Regions from separate parts of the Margalitia sp. FSL K6-0131 genome, predicted to be linked through region 2. Evidence: a T-box and tRNA genes for the amino acid it is inferred to sense, from the RefSeq annotation. Region 2 holds a T-box; the other regions hold tRNA genes.
What was found. A T-box is a leader RNA that pairs with one kind of tRNA and senses whether it is charged. The one in region 2 lies ahead of tyrS (tyrosine--tRNA ligase), so its partner is inferred to be a tRNA-Tyr.
Positions count from the first base shown of each region.

Region 1 (6,540 bases), 2.4 Mb from region 2:
AGGCTGAAACTCAAAGGAATTGACGGGGGCCCGCACAAGCGGTGGAGCATGTGGTTTAATTCGAAGCAACGCGAAGAACCTTACCAGGTCTTGACATCCTCTGACAACCCTAGAGATAGGGCGTTCCCCTTCGGGGGACAGAGTGACAGGTGGTGCATGGTTGTCGTCAGCTCGTGTCGTGAGATGTTGGGTTAAGTCCCGCAACGAGCGCAACCCTTGACCTTAGTTGCCAGCATTCAGTTGGGCACTCTAAGGTGACTGCCGGTGACAAACCGGAGGAAGGTGGGGATGACGTCAAATCATCATGCCCCTTATGACCTGGGCTACACACGTGCTACAATGGATGGTACAAAGGGCTGCGAGACCGCGAGGTTAAGCCAATCCCATAAAACCATTCTCAGTTCGGATTGCAGGCTGCAACTCGCCTGCATGAAGCCGGAATCGCTAGTAATCGCGGATCAGCATGCCGCGGTGAATACGTTCCCGGGCCTTGTACACACCGCCCGTCACACCACGAGAGTTTGTAACACCCGAAGTCGGTGAGGTAACCTTTTGGAGCCAGCCGCCGAAGGTGGGACAGATGATTGGGGTGAAGTCGTAACAAGGTAGCCGTATCGGAAGGTGCGGCTGGATCACCTCCTTTCTAAGGATAATGGAAAACCACTTACGTGGTTACAAGAAGACGTTTATAAGTTCTGTTCAGTTTTGAAAGGTCATCCTTTCAAAATATTTTTGTTCCTTGAAAACTAGATACTGATAGAAGAAACCAAGTAAAACCGAGAATCGCCACTTTATGGATTTATCCATTTTAAAGTAGTAATAACCTTATAGGTTAAGTTAGTAAGGGCGCACGGTGGATGCCTTGGCACTAGGAGCCGATGAAGGACGGGACTAACACCGATATGCTTCGGGGAGCTGTAAGCAAGCTTTGATCCGGAGATTTCCGAATGGGGGAACCCACTGCTCGTAATGGAGCAGTATCTTTACCTGAATACATAGGGTAATGAAGGCAGACCCGGGGAACTGAAACATCTAAGTACCCGGAGGAAGAGAAAGCAAACGCGATTTCCTGAGTAGCGGCGAGCGAAACGGAAGAAGCCCAAACCAAGAGGCTTGCCTCTTGGGGTTGTAGGACACTCTATACGGAGTTACAAAGGAACGGAGTAGATGAAGAGGTCTGGAAAGGCCCGTCAAAGAAGGTAACAACCCTGTAGTTGAAACTTCGTTCCCTCCAGAGTGGATCCTGAGTACGGCGGGACACGTGAAATCCCGTCGGAAGCAGGGAGGACCATCTCCCAAGGCTAAATACTCCCTAGTGACCGATAGTGAACCAGTACCGTGAGGGAAAGGTGAAAAGCACCCCGGGAGGGGAGTGAAAGAGAACCTGAAACCGTGTGCCTACAAGTAGTTAGAGCCCGTTAATGGGTGATAGCGTGCCTTTTGTAGAATGAACCGGCGAGTTACGATTTCATGCAAGGTTAAGCTGATGAAGCGGAGCCGCAGCGAAAGCGAGTCTGAATAGGGCGAATAAGTATGAGGTCGTAGACCCGAAACCAGGTGATCTACCCATGTCCAGGGTGAAGGTAAGGTAACACTTACTGGAGGCCCGAACCCACGCACGTTGAAAAGTGCGGGGATGAGGTGTGGGTAGCGGAGAAATTCCAATCGAACTTGGAGATAGCTGGTTCTCTCCGAAATAGCTTTAGGGCTAGCCTCAAGATGAAGAGTATTGGAGGTAGAGCACTGTTTGGACTAGGGGCCCTCATCGGGTTACCGAATTCAGACAAACTCCGAATGCCAAATACTTATGCTTGGGAGTCAGACTGCGAGTGATAAGATCCGTAGTCAAAAGGGAAACAGCCCAGACCACCAGCTAAGGTCCCAAAGTATACGTTAAGTGGAAAAGGATGTGGAGTTGCTTAGACAACCAGGATGTTGGCTTAGAAGCAGCCACCATTTAAAGAGTGCGTAATAGCTCACTGGTCGAGTGACTCTGCGCCGAAAATGTACCGGGGCTAAACGTATCACCGAAGCTGTGGATGGACACCTGACAGGTGTCCGTGGTAGGAGAGCGTTCTAAGGGCGGTGAAGCTAAACCGGAAGGACTAGTGGAGCGCTTAGAAGTGAGAATGCCGGTATGAGTAGCGAAAGAAGGGTGAGAATCCCTTCCACCGAATGCCTAAGGTTTCCTGAGGAAGGCTCGTCCGCTCAGGGTTAGTCGGGACCTAAGCCGAGGCCGAAAGGCGTAGGCGATGGACAACAGGTTGATATTCCTGTACCACCTCTTCACCGTTTGAACGATGGGGGGACGCAGGAGGATAGGGTAAGCGCACTGCTGGTTATGTGCGTCTAAGCAGTTAGGCTGGTTACGAGGCAAATCCCGTAACCGTGAAGGCGGAGCTGTGATAGCGAGGGAAATATAGTACCGAAGTTCCTGATTCCACACTGCCAAGAAAATCCTCTAGTGAGGTGAAAGGTGCCCGTACCGCAAACCGACACAGGTAGGCGAGGAGAGAATCCTAAGGTGAGCGAGAGAACTCTCGTTAAGGAACTCGGCAAAATGACCCCGTAACTTCGGGAGAAGGGGTGCTCTGGTAGGGTGCAAGCCCGAGAGAGCCGCAGTGAATAGGCCCAGGCGACTGTTTAGCAAAAACACAGGTCTCTGCGAAGCCGCAAGGCGAAGTATAGGGGCTGACGCCTGCCCGGTGCTGGAAGGTTAAGAGGAGGGGTTAGCGTAAGCGAAGCTCTGAATTGAAGCCCCAGTAAACGGCGGCCGTAACTATAACGGTCCTAAGGTAGCGAAATTCCTTGTCAGGTAAGTTCTGACCCGCACGAAAGGCGTAACGATCTGGGCACTGTCTCAACGAGAGACTCGGTGAAATTATAGTACCTGTGAAGATGCAGGTTACCCGCGACAGGACGGAAAGACCCCGTGGAGCTTTACTGCAGCCTGATATTGAATTTTGGTACAGCTTGTACAGGATAGGTAGGAGCCTTTGAAGCCGGAGCGCCAGCTTCGGTGGAGGCGTCGGTGGGATACTACCCTGGCTGTATTGAAATTCTAACCCGCACCCCTGATCGGGGTGGGAGACAGTGTCAGGCAGGCAGTTTGACTGGGGCGGTCGCCTCCTAAAGAGTAACGGAGGCGCCCAAAGGTTCCCTCAGAATGGTTGGAAATCATTCGTAGAGTGTAAAGGCACAAGGGAGCTTGACTGCGAGACCTACAAGTCGAGCAGGGACGAAAGTCGGGCTTAGTGATCCGGTGGTTCCGCATGGAAGGGCCATCGCTCAACGGATAAAAGCTACCCCGGGGATAACAGGCTTATCTCCCCCAAGAGTCCACATCGACGGGGAGGTTTGGCACCTCGATGTCGGCTCATCGCATCCTGGGGCTGTAGTCGGTCCCAAGGGTTGGGCTGTTCGCCCATTAAAGCGGTACGCGAGCTGGGTTCAGAACGTCGTGAGACAGTTCGGTCCCTATCCGTCGTGGGCGTAGGAAATTTGAGAGGAGCTGTCCTTAGTACGAGAGGACCGGGATGGACGCACCGCTGGTGTACCAGTTGTCTTGCCAAAGGCATCGCTGGGTAGCTATGTGCGGAAGGGATAAGTGCTGAAAGCATCTAAGCATGAAGCCCCCCTCAAGATGAGATTTCCCATAGCGCAAGCTAGTAAGATCCCTGAAAGATGATCAGGTTGATAGGTTCGAGGTGGAAGTGTGGCGACACATGGAGCTGACGAATACTAATCGATCGAGGACTTAACCAAAATAGAGCGATTCTCTTTACTTCTTCTTCTACAGTATTTAGTTTTGAGGGAATAAAATTCAATTTTATATTGAAATTATCCCAAAATCATATATAATAATATATGTCACATGGTTTGGTGGCTATTGCGAGAAGGTCACACCCGTTCCCATCCCGAACACGGAAGTTAAGCTTCTCAGCGCCGATGGTAGTTGGGGGCTCTCCCCCTGCAAGAGTAGGACGTCGCCAAGCTGGCATTATTCCACAGTAGCTCAGTGGTAGAGCTATCGGCTGTTAACCGATCGGTCGTAGGTTCGAGTCCTACCTGTGGAGCCATACGGAGAGCTGTCCGAGTGGCCGAAGGAGCACGATTGGAAATCGTGTAGGCGGGCAAAACCTGTCTCAAGGGTTCAAATCCCTTGCTCTCCGCCAGATATATGTGGCCCGTTGGTCAAGCGGTTAAGACACCGCCCTTTCACGGCGGTAACACGGGTTCGAATCCCGTACGGGTCACCATTAATATAAAAAGTAAATAACGGAGGATTAGCTCAGCTGGGAGAGCACCTGCCTTACAAGCAGGGGGTCGGCGGTTCGATCCCGTCATCCTCCACCATATAACATTTATAATCGTCGCGGGGTGGAGCAGTCCGGTAGCTCGTCGGGCTCATAACCCGAAGGTCGCAGGTTCAAATCCTGCCCCCGCAATAATGGTCTGGTAGTTCAGCTGGTTAGAATGCCTGCCTGTCACGCAGGAGGTCGCGGGTTCGAGTCCCGTCCAGACCGCCATTTTTTTAAAAAATAGGTACATAGGCTCAGTAGCTCAGTCGGTAGAGCAAAGGACTGAAAATCCTTGTGTCGGCGGTTCGATTCCGTCCTGAGCCACCATTTAATTTAATATGCCGGCCTAGCTCAATTGGTAGAGCACGATCGAATATGCTTCGAAGCATTGCTTCAGCGTACAGCTCGAGCTGCTACTTGAATAATCTTTCTGAGAGCTGGACGACAGGTATATTGCAATAACATATTAGCAGGTTATATCTTAATATTGCCGGCCTAGCTCAATTGGTAGAGCAACTGACTTGTAATCAGTAGGTTGGGGGTTCAAGTCCTCTGGCCGGCACCAGTAGGTTTCGGAGGGGTAGCGAAGTGGCTAAACGCGGCGGACTGTAAATCCGCTCCTTCGGGTTCGGCGGTTCGAATCCGTCCCCCTCCACCATTTTCATAGGGGCATAGTTTAAAGGTAGAACTAAGGTCTCCAAAACCTTCAGTGTGGGTTCGATTCCTACTGCCCCTGCCAATAAGATTATGGCGGCTATGGCGAAGTGGTTAACGCACCGGATTGTGGCTCCGGCATACGTGGGTTCGATCCCCACTAGTCGCCCCATAAAATTGTTAAATTAGCTTTATTATTGGGCTATAGCCAAGCGGTAAGGCAACGGACTTTGACTCCGTCACTCGCTGGTTCGAATCCAGCTAGCCCAGCTTTATGCGGAAGTAGTTCAGTGGTAGAACACCACCTTGCCAAGGTGGGGGTCGCGGGTTCGAATCCCGTCTTCCGCTCCAAACAAAATGGCGGCATAGCCAAGTGGTAAGGCAGAGGTCTGCAAAACCTTTACCACCGGTTCGAATCCGGTTGCCGCCTCCATAATATTGTGCCGGTGTGGCGGAATTGGCAGACGCGCACGACTCAAAATCGTGTTCCTTCGGGAGTACCAGTTCGACCCTGGTCACCGGTATCATAATAGTGAAAGTCCCTGATATGCATTTAATATAAAATGTATATCAGGGACTTTTTCTTTTGCATTATTTTTTGATACGATTAATTAGAAATCAAACATTTAATTATATTCGAGACATGTTTTAATAAAACGAGTGTCGGTTCGACTGCTTTGATTTTCCTCATCATTTATTTTCTGTATAAAGCAGAATATAAATGTCACACCCGAGTATAAATCTTTTCTCCAAGTCAAGACTATGAAAAAGTGTGTAGGTCTTGTTGGCAGAACAACTTATGTTGTTACAAGTATAGTTAAGATTATTTTAACTTATCTAACCTTAACTAGCCTAAGCAAGGCAAAGATAGATTATTTTTCACCCATAATATTTTTCTTCCATATGGCGCTTTTCCTAAATAGGTAAAGTTTTGAAGTTTATGCTTATAATAAGCAATATTTAATTTATATCCAACCTTTTTTCCGATATTGACACTTGAATTAATATCTCTCATTAAAAGGGTTCCACATTTTTCACATGTAAAGCTGCGAATTTGTGGCTCTCTTTTTCTCATGTATCCGCAAACACAACATTCTTTAGTAGTGTTAAATTCATCGGATATTAAAAAATATTTGCCACGTTTCGTTGCAACCCATTTTAAAATAGTACGAAATTTACCAATTTGTTCTTGGTTTAACATACTTCGTTTCATATTTTTATACGGTGCATGTTTATTGTTTGGAGTATAGTCACCAATTATAACTAGATCGTATCTATCGTATAAAGCATGGGCAATAGAATACAACGCTGTCTTAATTTGTTCTCGACGTTTGTTGTAAGCCCTATTTACTGCAGAGTTTAATTTATTCCATCGTGGACTGTGAATGGTATAAGAATTTCCATATTTGCTTTTTTCATTTTGTATTGTTTTTTGCAAATATCTCGTTTGGCTTTTATTTGATCTATTTTTTTGTCCCAATAATTAATCATTAGAAGTTTCTTAAACTCAATAGAATTACCTTCATAGTCAACACCGACAAAGAAATTCTTATGATTTGGATCCAAGGAAATCCATTTCAAATTA
Region 1 covers NZ_JBBOZS010000001.1:4,162,842-4,169,381, reverse strand. The annotation lists rRNA gene NSQ59_RS20430 (16S ribosomal RNA) at 1-643, shown strand, start outside; rRNA gene NSQ59_RS20425 (23S ribosomal RNA) at 831-3,765, shown strand; rRNA gene rrf (5S ribosomal RNA) at 3,879-3,995, shown strand; tRNA gene NSQ59_RS20415 (tRNA-Asn) at 4,005-4,079, shown strand; tRNA gene NSQ59_RS20410 (tRNA-Ser) at 4,083-4,175, shown strand; tRNA gene NSQ59_RS20405 (tRNA-Glu) at 4,185-4,259, shown strand; tRNA gene NSQ59_RS20400 (tRNA-Val) at 4,281-4,356, shown strand; tRNA gene NSQ59_RS20395 (tRNA-Met) at 4,375-4,448, shown strand; tRNA gene NSQ59_RS20390 (tRNA-Asp) at 4,453-4,529, shown strand; tRNA gene NSQ59_RS20385 (tRNA-Phe) at 4,553-4,628, shown strand; tRNA gene NSQ59_RS20380 (tRNA-Thr) at 4,791-4,866, shown strand; tRNA gene NSQ59_RS20375 (tRNA-Tyr) at 4,876-4,959, shown strand; tRNA gene NSQ59_RS20370 (tRNA-Trp) at 4,967-5,040, shown strand; tRNA gene NSQ59_RS20365 (tRNA-His) at 5,052-5,127, shown strand; tRNA gene NSQ59_RS20360 (tRNA-Gln) at 5,154-5,225, shown strand; tRNA gene NSQ59_RS20355 (tRNA-Gly) at 5,232-5,306, shown strand; tRNA gene NSQ59_RS20350 (tRNA-Cys) at 5,315-5,388, shown strand; tRNA gene NSQ59_RS20345 (tRNA-Leu) at 5,398-5,479, shown strand; gene NSQ59_RS20340 (transposase) at 5,803-6,393, opposite strand; gene NSQ59_RS20335 (hypothetical protein) at 6,315-6,540, opposite strand, start outside.
Region 1: it encodes a tRNA-Tyr, which carries the amino acid that the T-box ahead of tyrS (tyrosine--tRNA ligase) is inferred to sense. The anticodon was not compared.

Region 2 (6,540 bases):
TCGCAGCGTTTAAACTTTTCAAAGATAGTCGTAGAAAATTCACCGTCTCTAGTTCGAGGAACTTTTAACGTAAGTGAGCCCGCACCAGTCATTAATTCACGCTCATAATAACCATTTCGATACCCTCTACGTTCTTCTGTTCTTTCATGGGAAAGAGCATTGATATATTCGTCTCTTTCTTTCTCCATCAAAGAATTTAAAATTAATGTCAAAGAGGCTTTTACGGGTGATTCAAGTGAGCTTTTTTCAATTTTTTCTTTGAGATCTTCTAAATTTATAGTAATATTTATTTGGGTCATCATCATGTCCTCCGTAAATGGTTTCTTGGTCGAAAACATTGTAACACGGGTCATGATGATGACCTATTCTTTTTACACAATTATATGGACTTAATCGAGAATCGTGCTCGAAATCAGGTTAAGGAAAGGAAAACGGTAACGATAAGGAGAGAATCGTGCCCGAAATCAAAGTAATGCAAGAAAAACGGTAACGCAAAGATGAAGCTTGTTCAAAAACTTGGATTAAAGCATAAAGTCAGAAACGGATGTCCTCAAACAAAAAAGGACCGGGCGGTTTTTGCCCGGTTTTTTCTATGATTAATGATTTAGTCCATTAATGATGTCAATGTTCTCATCGTCATTATTGTTTTCATCTGGTTTTTGATTATCATTAGGAGGTTCAATCCCAATCTGAATTACATTGGAATGAATGGACTCATTTCCTGCAACATCCACAGCCACTACAAATACCTTCTCATTATTTGAATAATAGGATAGGGTTGATCCGCTTTTGATAGATGTAAGTTTTTTACCATCTTTACTATATACGCGGTACCCTACAACATCAGAACTTGGCGACTCCGTCCATTTAATATGTTTTCCTTCTGTTGTTACTTTTACAGGTAATGGAGGTTTTCCATCATCCGTTATTTTATCATCCGGAATTAGAATTTTACTCCAAAGCGGATTATTTGGGATCAACTTTCGCAAATCTTTACTTTGATCTGCACCAATTTCTTTTATAAAGTCTGGATTTAATATAAATCCAGATCTAGCAAATTCGAATGGGGTAGATTCTAATGCTACGTAATTTTTGCCTTTAATGGTCACGTATTTTCCTTCGATCAAGCTATTATCCACTTTTGTTGGAGCAAATTTTACATTAAACAAATCAGATTTAACAAGTCCTGCATCTGAGCATGCTTTGGACGGAAGATTACCCGATATGGCACAATAGGATTTTCTTTCAATACCGCTAGGCATGCTAAAATGTTCTTTCGGAGCAACTAAATTTGGTTTGGCATCATATGCAGCATTCATGAGCTTACTCCATATTTGCAGATTTCTGATACTGTAGTTAGGGTAATTGGAAGATCTTAAATCACTTGGTGTATCATAGCCAATCCATGTACCAAAGGTAACATTAGGATTAGTAGCAACAAACCATGCATCCTTCCAGTCTTGAGTGGTCCCCGTTTTTCCAGCCCAATCAGCTGAAAATTTAAGCATACCTTTAGCTGATGCCGCTGTTCCATAACCTAATACATCTCGCATCATATCAATAGCCAAATAAGACGTTTGCTTGCTAAAAACTTGGACTGGCTTTGCCTGATGCTGATAGATGGTTTTTCCATTTTTATCGACAATTTTATCGATTAGATAAGCATCGACAAATTTACCTCCGTTTGCAAATGTTGCATATGCATTGACATTTTCCTCAACTGTAACACCATTGGTAATTCCGCCAAGTGACAAAGCAGGATTATAATAGTCTCCCTCGGTTAAAGATGTAAAGCCCATTTGTTTTAAATAATTTGCGGGCCGCCCGTTGATTATGTTTAAATACGTTTTGGCAGCGGAAATATTATAAGAATATGCGAGTGCTTGTCTTGCTGTAACGAGCCCATATTCTTTTCCTATTGTATAGTTTTCTGGACTCCATTCCTTCCCACCAGATGTGATAGAAAACTTCGTATCCGCGATCATACTGCCGGGAGAAATTTTTCCTTGTTCAAGGGAGGGACCATATACTAATAATGGTTTCATTGTTGACCCATTTGGGCGTTTTCCTTGTGTTGCGTGATTTAATTGTTCAAGCTTAAAATCACGTCCTCCTACAAAACTTAAAATTTTTCCAGTACTATTCTCAATGAGCATCGCACCAATTTGTACCGGTTCAATCCTGTTCTTTACCCTTCCCGTATTAGGATCTGTATAGGTAACTGTATTGATAGGCCCGTACCCACGAAATTCATTTTTCGCTTTTTGCATTTTATCGTAAATCTGTTTAATGACAGTAGTATGAATTTTATATCCATTTTGACGGATATTACGATTTGCCAGTGTCTCATATTTTTGATTTAAGGTTTTATCTTTTTGTAAGTCTGTATCAGAATAGCCGTCCTTCTTTGCTAAAATCGTAGCGATGATATCTGTTGCCCTTCTCTCAATTTCGTCGACAAGCCAAGGGTACTGTTCCCGCGGGCTTGTCTGAGAGGAAATAAAGTCCTTTTTAATATCGTATTGAAGTGCATCCTTGTATTCTTTATCACTTATATATCCATTATCATGCATCCTTTTTAATACAGTTTTCATACGGTTAATACCAGGTTGCAAGTTTTTCTTTAATGTTCCTTGATTGGTAAACGGGGTATAACCAAATGGGCTTTGGGGCAATCCCGCTATAAAGGCCGATTGCGGAAGGTTCAAATCCTTTGCATTTACTCCAAATATTCCTTTGGCTGCTGTTTGCACGCCAGCGATATTCCTTCCGGATGAATTACGTCCAAAAGTTGTGTCATTCAAATAGGCGTCTAGGATTTGATCCTTTGAAAAAAACTTTTCTAAACGAAGGGCAAGTAATACCTCCTTTGCTTTTCGGTCAAAGGAAACCTCATTCGTCAAAATTTGATTTTTAATAACCTGTTGTGTCAAAGTGCTTCCGCCGGTTTGACTAGAAGAGTTAGTCAGTTCTTGAAAGATGGCCCGAAATAATGCTTTCGGTACAATCCCATGATGCTCATAAAAATATTCATCTTCCGTTGCAATGAGTCCGTTTTTTACATATTTTGAAACCTGGTCAATGGATACTTCTTCACGTTCTAAATCTGTTCGCATTTTACCTAGGTATACATTGTTTGCAAAATATAGTTTCGTTGTTTGATTCTCATCATTGATATCTTTCTTCATCTCAGCATAAGTGCGGATAGGCTCGTCCTTTACTAAGGATGCAAAATAACCAGCACCGATCCCCCCAGCAAAAGCAAAACCAATAACACCGACAATAAAAAAAATAAGAAGTAGATTCCAAAAAACCCCATAAGTAATTCTAGTTCGTTTTTGCAGTTTTTCATTTTGAAAAAACAATAAAATTTTATCGAAAAATATTTTTATCTTATGTATTCTTTCTCTCATCATATCCCCCCAAAATCACCCTCATTATAGCATAAGTATGGGTGGGAATTAGCAGATTTTTCGTAAATTATTTGTTATGTATAGAATTACCCCTAAGAAAAGAAGCATACTATTTATTTGATTGAAAAGGGTATTTTAAGTAAAAAAATTAAATAGGTTAGGTTCATTCCTTTACCTTTACCTGTTCAACGTTGTAAGAGCGTCAATCAGATGCATTTTAATCTTATGGCTATAAAAATACGCAAGAATTTTATTAAAGGATTTGACATTATTTCATGAGTATGTTTAAAATGTATTAAGATTTTATTACAAATTTATATGAAATGCATTGAAGGAATAAAGTAGTCTTTCTATCCCTGTTCTAAGAGAGCCGGTGGGTGGTGTAAATCGGTATATATAGAAAAGATGAATTACATTCTGGAGCTTTTGCTGTGAAGGTTAGTAGCAGCAAACGGTTGAATTCCGTTAAAGTTTTTGAGTGGAGAATTTTTTTCTCAAGTTGGGTGGTACCACGATAATTTCGTCCCTTCGTTATGTAACGAAGGGGCTTTTTATTTTTCAAAGGAGTGATTATGAGGATGAACTTATTAGAAGATTTACAGTGGCGGGGTATTGTTTATCAGCAAACAGATGAAGAAGGCTTACAAAAAACGTTAGATGAAAATAAAATCTCCCTATACTGCGGAATCGATCCGACGGCAGATAGTATGCATATCGGACACTTGCTTCCTTATTTAACATTACGTCGATTTCAGCAGGCTGGTCACCGTCCAATTATTTTAGTTGGTGGTGCAACAGGGTTAATAGGAGATCCGAGTGGAAAGAAGGAAGAAAGAAAGCTGCTAACTATTGAAAATGTACAAGAAAATGTAAATGGTCTTAAGAAACAGCTTAAGCAAATTTTTAACTTTGAAGGCGAAAATGCTGCTGTAATGACCAATAACTATGATTGGGCAGGCACCATGAATCTTGTTTCCTTCCTACGTGACTATGGAAAATACATTGGTGTTAATTACATGCTTGCGAAGGATACTATTTCATCCAGATTAGAAACGGGAATATCCTATACAGAATTCACTTATACCATTCTGCAGGCTATTGACTTTTTACATTTATATCAAAACTATGATTGTAAACTACAAATTGGCGGAAGCGATCAGTGGGGAAATATCACAACTGGTTTAGAGCTTATCCGCAAAGTGGAAGAAGAGGGAGCGAAAGCATACGGTTTAACGATTCCGCTAGTAACAAAAGCAGATGGAACAAAATTCGGTAAGACGGAAAGCGGAACTGTGTGGCTAAATCCTGATAAAACAAGTCCATATGAATTCTACCAATTCTGGATTAATACAGCAGATGCTGATGTGGTGAAATACTTAAAATACTTTACATTCTTATCTCATGAAGAAATTGAGGCATTAGCAAAATCTGTGGAAGAGGAACCGCATTTGCGTAAAGCTCAAAAAGCTCTTGCGGAGGAAATGACACGACTAATTCACGGTGAAGCTTCATTGCAGCAAGCATTAAAAATCACGGATGCACTTTTCAGCGGAGATATCAAAAACTTAACTGCAACTGAAGTCAAGCAAGGCTTTAAAGATGTTCCTTCTTTTGATCTTCCAAAGGATAGTGATTTAAATCTTGTTGATATATTAGTGGAAGCAAAAATTGTACCTTCTAAGCGTCAAGCACGGGAAGACATTCAAAATGGAGCCATCTATATCAATGGTGAAAGAAATAATGATGTAGGCTATATATTATCGGAAAGTGACCGTATTGAAGGGGAATTTACCGTTATTCGTAAAGGGAAGAAAAAATATTTCCTCATCAAGTTTATTTAATTGAAAAAACCAGCAGAATAAAAAATCTGCTGGTTTTTATGTGGAATGAAATAATTTGTATTTTATAGCATAAGGATATTTGTTCGTAAGTGTATAGAGTTGAGGATAAATGATTGATTCCTCAACCAACTTTTTACTCTTAAAATGTATCGATTTTGGCATACTATACACATCCTTCAGAAAAAGGAGCAGTAGTATGAGCGGAAATACTAATGTATCAAATAAAAATACAGCATCTCCAAGTGAATTATTAGCTATGGAAAGAACAAAACTAGCCAATATTCGGACCCTGTTAGCCTATATTCGTACATCTTTAACATTCTTTGCAGGTTCAGCAGCGTTAATAGAGTTTTTTGATAAGAACATAAAGTTCGAAATTACAGCGTACATATCCATTACACTAGGAGTAATTCTTCTTTTGATTGGTTTTTTTAATTATTACCGTTCAAAAAAGATGATCAAGGAAGTGCAATTGAATAAATAATAAGTATTTCATTATACACTCATGAATTTAGCTTTTTAAACAGGGAAAATAATTAATAATTTCACCCAAATATGTGTCCGATATTCCCACAAAATCCTTTTAACTAATTATCAGAGAATAAAATAGAAAAACAAAAAACCTAGAAATGTTGATATAACAACATTTCTAGGTTTTTTAGCATTGCTATTGAATAAGCAATTTAATTAACGAGAGTAGAACTCTACGATGAATGATTCGTTAATTTCAGCTGGTAATTCAGAACGTTCTGGTAAACGAGAGAAAGTACCTTCAAGCTTATCAGCATCAAAAGTAACATAATCAGGAACATAGTTTGTTACTTCAATTGCTTCTTTAATGATAGATAAGTTGCGTGATTTTTCACGAACGCTGATTGTTTGTCCTGGTAATACGCGGTAAGATGGAATATCAACGCGTTTGCCATTCACAAGAATGTGGCCGTGGTTAACAAGCTGACGAGCTTGACGGCGAGTACGAGCTAAACCAAGGCGATAAACAAGGTTGTCTAAACGAGACTCAAGAAGAATCATGAAGTTTTCACCATGCTTACCTGGCATTTTACCAGCTCTTACGAATGTGTTATGGAATTGACGTTCGTTAACTCCATACATATGGCGAAGCTTTTGCTTTTCTTGCAATTGCAAACCATATTCAGATAATTTCTTACGTTGGTTAGGACCGTGTTGTCCTGGCGCGTAAGGACGCTTTTCTAATTCTTTACCAGTACCGCTTAGTGAAATACCAAGACGGCGTGATAATTTCCAACTTGGACCAGTATAGCGAG
Region 2 covers NZ_JBBOZS010000001.1:1,809,642-1,816,181, forward strand. The annotation lists gene NSQ59_RS08775 (IS256 family transposase) at 1-299, opposite strand, end outside; gene NSQ59_RS08780 (transglycosylase domain-containing protein) at 597-3,413, opposite strand; T-box leader at 3,733-3,944, shown strand; gene tyrS (tyrosine--tRNA ligase) at 3,992-5,254, shown strand; gene NSQ59_RS08790 (DUF202 domain-containing protein) at 5,451-5,738, shown strand; gene rpsD (30S ribosomal protein S4) at 5,942-6,540, opposite strand, start outside.

Region 3 (6,540 bases), 3.1 Mb from region 2:
TGTGGGTAGCGGAGAAATTCCAATCGAACTTGGAGATAGCTGGTTCTCTCCGAAATAGCTTTAGGGCTAGCCTCAAGATGAAGAGTATTGGAGGTAGAGCACTGTTTGGACTAGGGGCCCTCATCGGGTTACCGAATTCAGACAAACTCCGAATGCCAAATACTTATGCTTGGGAGTCAGACTGCGAGTGATAAGATCCGTAGTCAAAAGGGAAACAGCCCAGACCACCAGCTAAGGTCCCAAAGTATACGTTAAGTGGAAAAGGATGTGGAGTTGCTTAGACAACCAGGATGTTGGCTTAGAAGCAGCCACCATTTAAAGAGTGCGTAATAGCTCACTGGTCGAGTGACTCTGCGCCGAAAATGTACCGGGGCTAAACGTATCACCGAAGCTGTGGATGGACACCTGACAGGTGTCCGTGGTAGGAGAGCGTTCTAAGGGCGGTGAAGCTAGACCGGAAGGACTAGTGGAGCGCTTAGAAGTGAGAATGCCGGTATGAGTAGCGAAAGAAGGGTGAGAATCCCTTCCACCGAATGCCTAAGGTTTCCTGAGGAAGGCTCGTCCGCTCAGGGTTAGTCGGGACCTAAGCCGAGGCCGAAAGGCGTAGGCGATGGACAACAGGTTGATATTCCTGTACCACCTCTTCACCGTTTGAACGATGGGGGGACGCAGGAGGATAGGGTAAGCGCACTGCTGGTTATGTGCGTCTAAGCAGTTAGGCTGGTTACGAGGCAAATCCCGTAACCGTGAAGGCGGAGCTGTGATAGCGAGGGAAATATAGTACCGAAGTTCCTGATTCCACACTGCCAAGAAAATCCTCTAGTGAGGTGAAAGGTGCCCGTACCGCAAACCGACACAGGTAGGCGAGGAGAGAATCCTAAGGTGAGCGAGAGAACTCTCGTTAAGGAACTCGGCAAAATGACCCCGTAACTTCGGGAGAAGGGGTGCTCTGGTAGGGTGCAAGCCCGAGAGAGCCGCAGTGAATAGGCCCAGGCGACTGTTTAGCAAAAACACAGGTCTCTGCGAAGCCGCAAGGCGAAGTATAGGGGCTGACGCCTGCCCGGTGCTGGAAGGTTAAGAGGAGGGGTTAGCGTAAGCGAAGCTCTGAATTGAAGCCCCAGTAAACGGCGGCCGTAACTATAACGGTCCTAAGGTAGCGAAATTCCTTGTCAGGTAAGTTCTGACCCGCACGAAAGGCGTAACGATCTGGGCACTGTCTCAACGAGAGACTCGGTGAAATTATAGTACCTGTGAAGATGCAGGTTACCCGCGACAGGACGGAAAGACCCCGTGGAGCTTTACTGCAGCCTGATATTGAATTTTGGTACAGCTTGTACAGGATAGGTAGGAGCCTTTGAAGCCGGAGCGCCAGCTTCGGTGGAGGCGTCGGTGGGATACTACCCTGGCTGTATTGAAATTCTAACCCGCACCCCTGATCGGGGTGGGAGACAGTGTCAGGCAGGCAGTTTGACTGGGGCGGTCGCCTCCTAAAGAGTAACGGAGGCGCCCAAAGGTTCCCTCAGAATGGTTGGAAATCATTCGTAGAGTGTAAAGGCACAAGGGAGCTTGACTGCGAGACCTACAAGTCGAGCAGGGACGAAAGTCGGGCTTAGTGATCCGGTGGTTCCGCATGGAAGGGCCATCGCTCAACGGATAAAAGCTACCCCGGGGATAACAGGCTTATCTCCCCCAAGAGTCCACATCGACGGGGAGGTTTGGCACCTCGATGTCGGCTCATCGCATCCTGGGGCTGTAGTCGGTCCCAAGGGTTGGGCTGTTCGCCCATTAAAGCGGTACGCGAGCTGGGTTCAGAACGTCGTGAGACAGTTCGGTCCCTATCCGTCGTGGGCGTAGGAAATTTGAGAGGAGCTGTCCTTAGTACGAGAGGACCGGGATGGACGCACCGCTGGTGTACCAGTTGTCTTGCCAAAGGCATCGCTGGGTAGCTATGTGCGGAAGGGATAAGTGCTGAAAGCATCTAAGCATGAAGCCCCCCTCAAGATGAGATTTCCCATAGCGCAAGCTAGTAAGATCCCTGAAAGATGATCAGGTTGATAGGTTCGAGGTGGAAGTGTGGCGACACATGGAGCTGACGAATACTAATCGATCGAGGACTTAACCAAAATAGAGCGATTCTCTTTACTTCTTCTTCTACAGTATTTAGTTTTGAGGGAACAAACCTCATATAGTCTGGTAATTATGGCGAGAAGGTCACACCCGTTCCCATCCCGAACACGGAAGTTAAGCTTCTCAGCGCCGATGGTAGTTGGGGGCTCTCCCCCTGCAAGAGTAGGACGTTGCCAGGCTTACATAATGGAGGATTAGCTCAGCTGGGAGAGCACCTGCCTTACAAGCAGGGGGTCGGCGGTTCGATCCCGTCATCCTCCACCATATAAAATGCCGGCCTAGCTCAATTGGTAGAGCACGCCCGATTAAGCTTCGAAGCGATGCTTCAGCGTACCGATTGAACCACATCTTGAGTAAGCTTTCTGAAATCGGGACGACGGTTATATGCACTAACATATCAGCAGGTTTTATCTTAATAATGCCGGCCTAGCTCAATTGGTAGAGCAACTGACTTGTAATCAGTAGGTTGGGGGTTCAAGTCCTCTGGCCGGCACCATTTCCGAGCCATTAGCTCAGTCGGTAGAGCACGATCGAGTAAGCTACGAAGCGATGCATCAGCGTACAGCTTGAGCTGCTACTTGAATAGGCTTACTGAAAGCTGGACGTCGTAGATGCACTTTGGTAGAAAGCAATATAAAATCCGTTCTTATAACTAAAAATAAGAGCCATTAGCTCAGTCGGTAGAGCATCTGACTTTTAATCAGAGGGTCGAAGGTTCGAGTCCTTCATGGCTCACCATTTTTTAAAGTAAATTAACTTTCCATAACGCGGGTGTGGCGGAATTGGCAGACGCACCAGACTTAGGATCTGGCGCCGCAAGGCGTGGGGGTTCGACTCCCTTCACCCGCATTGATAAAAATTTCTGCGCGGAAGTAGTTCAGTGGTAGAACACCACCTTGCCAAGGTGGGGGTCGCGGGTTCGAATCCCGTCTTCCGCTCCAAATACCCTTTGCCGGGGTGGCGGAACTGGCAGACGCACAGGACTTAAAATCCTGCGGTAGGTGACTACCGTACCGGTTCGATTCCGGTCCTCGGCACCAAGATTTTTTGCGTAGCAAAATAATCTTCCATAATATGCGCCCATAGCTCAATTGGATAGAGCGTTTGACTACGGATCAAAAGGTTAGGGGTTCGACTCCTCTTGGGCGCGCCATAATCAATACAAACGGGAAGTAGCTCAGCTTGGTAGAGCACATGGTTTGGGACCATGGGGTCGCAGGTTCGAATCCTGTCTTCCCGACCACTTAAAAAGGGGCCTTAGCTCAGCTGGGAGAGCGCCTGCTTTGCACGCAGGAGGTCAGCGGTTCGATCCCGCTAGGCTCCATTTCAATTTTTTAAAATGGCGGTGTAGCTCAGCTGGCTAGAGCGTACGGTTCATACCCGTAAGGTCGGGGGTTCGATCCCCTCCGCCGCTATAAAAATATACTTGTGTTTAAGGACCTTTAGCTCAGCTGGTTAGAGCAGACGGCTCATAACCGTCCGGTCGTAGGTTCGAGTCCTACAAGGTCCATATTAATGGAGGAATACCCAAGTCTGGCTGAAGGGATCGGTCTTGAAAACCGACAGGCGGGTTAAACCGCGCGGGGGTTCGAATCCCTCTTCCTCCGCCATTAATAATACATTTTTATCGTCGCGGGGTGGAGCAACGAGCGTTACTTCATCGAATTATCTGCGAGTTGTACCGATTGAGCCGCATCTTGAATAGGCTTTCTGAAATCGGGACAGTCCATTGCGAATTTAGTGCATATGGAAAACTTAATAATTTTTTATCGACGCGGGGTGGAGCAGTCCGGTAGCTCGTCGGGCTCATAACCCGAAGGTCGCAGGTTCAAATCCTGCCCCCGCAATTAAAAGAGTTATTTTCAAGGAAGATTATAAGGAAGTTTATTTTCAATTCTTGAAAAAAACCTGGTCCGGTAGTTCAGCTGGTTAGAATGCCTGCCTGTCACGCAGGAGGTCGCGGGTTCGAGTCCCGTCCGGACCGCCATTTATAATATATAAAATCTGAATAGTTTTTTAATTTGGCTCAGTAGCTCAGTCGGTAGAGCACGTCCGAATAAGCTACGAAGCATTACTTCAGCGTACCAGTCGAGCTGCTACTTGCGTAATCTTTCTGAGACTGGGACGAAGCGACTACAATTTAATTTACAAATAATAAACAATTACGGCTCAGTAGCTCAGTCGGTAGAGCAAAGGACTGAAAATCCTTGTGTCGGCGGTTCGATTCCGTCCTGAGCCACCATTTAGTTAAATATGCCTGCCTAGCTCAATTGGTAGAGCACGATGAATAAACTTCGAAGCAAAAGCATCCAGCGTACAGCTTGAGCCGCTTCTTGATTAGTCTTTCTGAGAGCTGGACGACGGTTATATGCACTAACATATCAGCAGGTTATATCTTAATAATGCCGGCCTAGCTCAATTGGTAGAGCAACTGACTTGTAATCAGTAGGTTGGGGGTTCAAGTCCTCTGGCCGGCACCAGTAGGTTTCGGAGGGGTAGCGAAGTGGCTAAACGCGGCGGACTGTAAATCCGCTCCTTCGGGTTCGGCGGTTCGAATCCGTCCCCCTCCACCATTCTCATAGGGGCATAGTTTAAAGGTAGAACTAAGGTCTCCAAAACCTTCAGTGTGGGTTCGATTCCTACTGCCCCTGCCAATAAGATTATGGCGGCTATGGCGAAGTGGTTAACGCATCGGATTGTGGCTCCGACATTCGTGGGTTCGATTCCCACTAGTCGCCCCATAAAATTGTTAAATAAGATTTATTATTGGGCTATAGCCAAGCGGTAAGGCAACGGACTTTGACTCCGTCACTCGCTGGTTCGAATCCAGCTAGCCCAGCCATCCATCCATATGGCAGCATAGCCAAGTGGTAAGGCAGAGGTCTGCAAAACCTTTATCACCGGTTCAAATCCGGTTGCTGCCTCCAAATAATCTTTGCGGGTGTAGTTTAGTGGTAAAACTACAGCCTTCCAAGCTGTTGTCGTGGGTTCGATTCCCATCACCCGCTCCAAAAAATAAGGGGCCTATAGCTCAGCTGGTTAGAGCGCACGCCTGATAAGCGTGAGGTCGATGGTTCGAGTCCATTTAGGCCCACCAGAGTTTTTTGCAATAGCAAAATAACTTTCAATTATTGTTCCGCAGTAGCTCAGTGGTAGAGCTATCGGCTGTTAACCGATCGGTCGTAGGTTCGAATCCTACCTGCGGAGCCATTTTTTTGGTGGAAAACTCAAATTGATGAAGAGATGCCCGCCGCTACTTTTCATAAGTTGCAGGATTCATTAAAGCTCTCTTTCTCAGTCATTTAAAATATAATAATGCGCCTTTAGCTCAGCTGGATAGAGCAACAGCCTTCTAAGCTGTGGGTCAGAGGTTCGAATCCTCTAAGGCGCGTCCTAATAGAATGACCTAATCCTATATATTGGATTAGGTTTTTTTGGTGCGCCCAGCATGGGTGCAGTCTATAGGGTGAAAGTCCCGAACTGTGAAGGCAGAAGTAGCAGTAGCTAAACGCAAGGGTGTCTGTGGTGACGCAGAATCTGAAGGAAGCGGGCGGCAAATCTCCGGTCTGAGGGACACGAACTTCATATAAGGCTAGGTATCATTGGATGAGTTTGCCAAACAAAACGAAGTCCTTTCTGCCAAAGATGATACAGAGTAAATGAAGCAGATAGATGGGGAGAAAGACTGTACTCTTACCTGGGGAGGTCTGGCTGAAATGCCGAGCACACTCGGTAACTTACTTTGTGAAGGGTAATTGAACAGCCAGAAGTCAGCAGAGGTCATAGTACCTGACTAGCTTAAGATGGTTAGGGAAGGACTGAACATTTAAGGAGAATATACACTAGGCGTTCATTGTTTATGATGATACAGACAATCCAATTGGACTTACTTAAAGGAGGAAGTGGTGAATTCCACAGGGGACTTTAAGAGGGTGGAATAAACAATGGCACAAATAGCACGTATATTCACGTGAAAGGATGTATCGAAATGATGGAACGAATACTGTCACGGGACAATCTACTTTCGGCATTGAAACGTGTCGAAAAGAATAAGGGTAGCCATGGAGTAGATGAAATGCCTGTAAAATCCCTACGAGCGCATATTCTACAAAATTGGCAAGAAATCCGAAATTCAATAAAGGACGGAACCTATGAGCCTATGCCAGTCAGACGAGTCGAAATCCCGAAACCAAATGGCGGCGTTCGTTTATTAGGTATTCCTACCGTGACAGACCGTTTTGTCCAACAAGCGATTGCCCAAATATTAACCCCAATCTATGACCCAACCTTTTCCGAACATAGCTATGGGTTTAGACCCAGAAGAAGGGCACATGATGCCGTTAGGGAAGCAAGGCAATATATAGAAGAGGGCTACAGATGGGTAATAGATATGGACTTAGAAAAGTTCTTCGA
Region 3 covers NZ_JBBOZS010000001.1:4,882,798-4,889,337, reverse strand. The annotation lists rRNA gene NSQ59_RS24005 (23S ribosomal RNA) at 1-2,123, shown strand, start outside; rRNA gene rrf (5S ribosomal RNA) at 2,190-2,306, shown strand; tRNA gene NSQ59_RS23995 (tRNA-Val) at 2,316-2,391, shown strand; tRNA gene NSQ59_RS23990 (tRNA-Thr) at 2,548-2,623, shown strand; tRNA gene NSQ59_RS23985 (tRNA-Lys) at 2,790-2,865, shown strand; tRNA gene NSQ59_RS23980 (tRNA-Leu) at 2,895-2,976, shown strand; tRNA gene NSQ59_RS23975 (tRNA-Gly) at 2,994-3,068, shown strand; tRNA gene NSQ59_RS23970 (tRNA-Leu) at 3,079-3,167, shown strand; tRNA gene NSQ59_RS23965 (tRNA-Arg) at 3,204-3,280, shown strand; tRNA gene NSQ59_RS23960 (tRNA-Pro) at 3,294-3,370, shown strand; tRNA gene NSQ59_RS23955 (tRNA-Ala) at 3,379-3,451, shown strand; tRNA gene NSQ59_RS23950 (tRNA-Met) at 3,469-3,542, shown strand; tRNA gene NSQ59_RS23945 (tRNA-Ile) at 3,564-3,637, shown strand; tRNA gene NSQ59_RS23940 (tRNA-Ser) at 3,645-3,737, shown strand; tRNA gene NSQ59_RS23935 (tRNA-Met) at 3,901-3,974, shown strand; tRNA gene NSQ59_RS23930 (tRNA-Asp) at 4,038-4,114, shown strand; tRNA gene NSQ59_RS23925 (tRNA-Phe) at 4,294-4,369, shown strand; tRNA gene NSQ59_RS23920 (tRNA-Thr) at 4,532-4,607, shown strand; tRNA gene NSQ59_RS23915 (tRNA-Tyr) at 4,617-4,700, shown strand; tRNA gene NSQ59_RS23910 (tRNA-Trp) at 4,708-4,781, shown strand; tRNA gene NSQ59_RS23905 (tRNA-His) at 4,793-4,868, shown strand; tRNA gene NSQ59_RS23900 (tRNA-Gln) at 4,895-4,969, shown strand; tRNA gene NSQ59_RS23895 (tRNA-Cys) at 4,981-5,054, shown strand; tRNA gene NSQ59_RS23890 (tRNA-Gly) at 5,065-5,138, shown strand; tRNA gene NSQ59_RS23885 (tRNA-Ile) at 5,148-5,224, shown strand; tRNA gene NSQ59_RS23880 (tRNA-Asn) at 5,263-5,337, shown strand; tRNA gene NSQ59_RS23875 (tRNA-Arg) at 5,445-5,518, shown strand; gene ltrA (group II intron reverse transcriptase/maturase) at 6,116-6,540, shown strand, end outside.
Region 3: it encodes a tRNA-Tyr, which carries the amino acid that the T-box ahead of tyrS (tyrosine--tRNA ligase) is inferred to sense. The anticodon was not compared.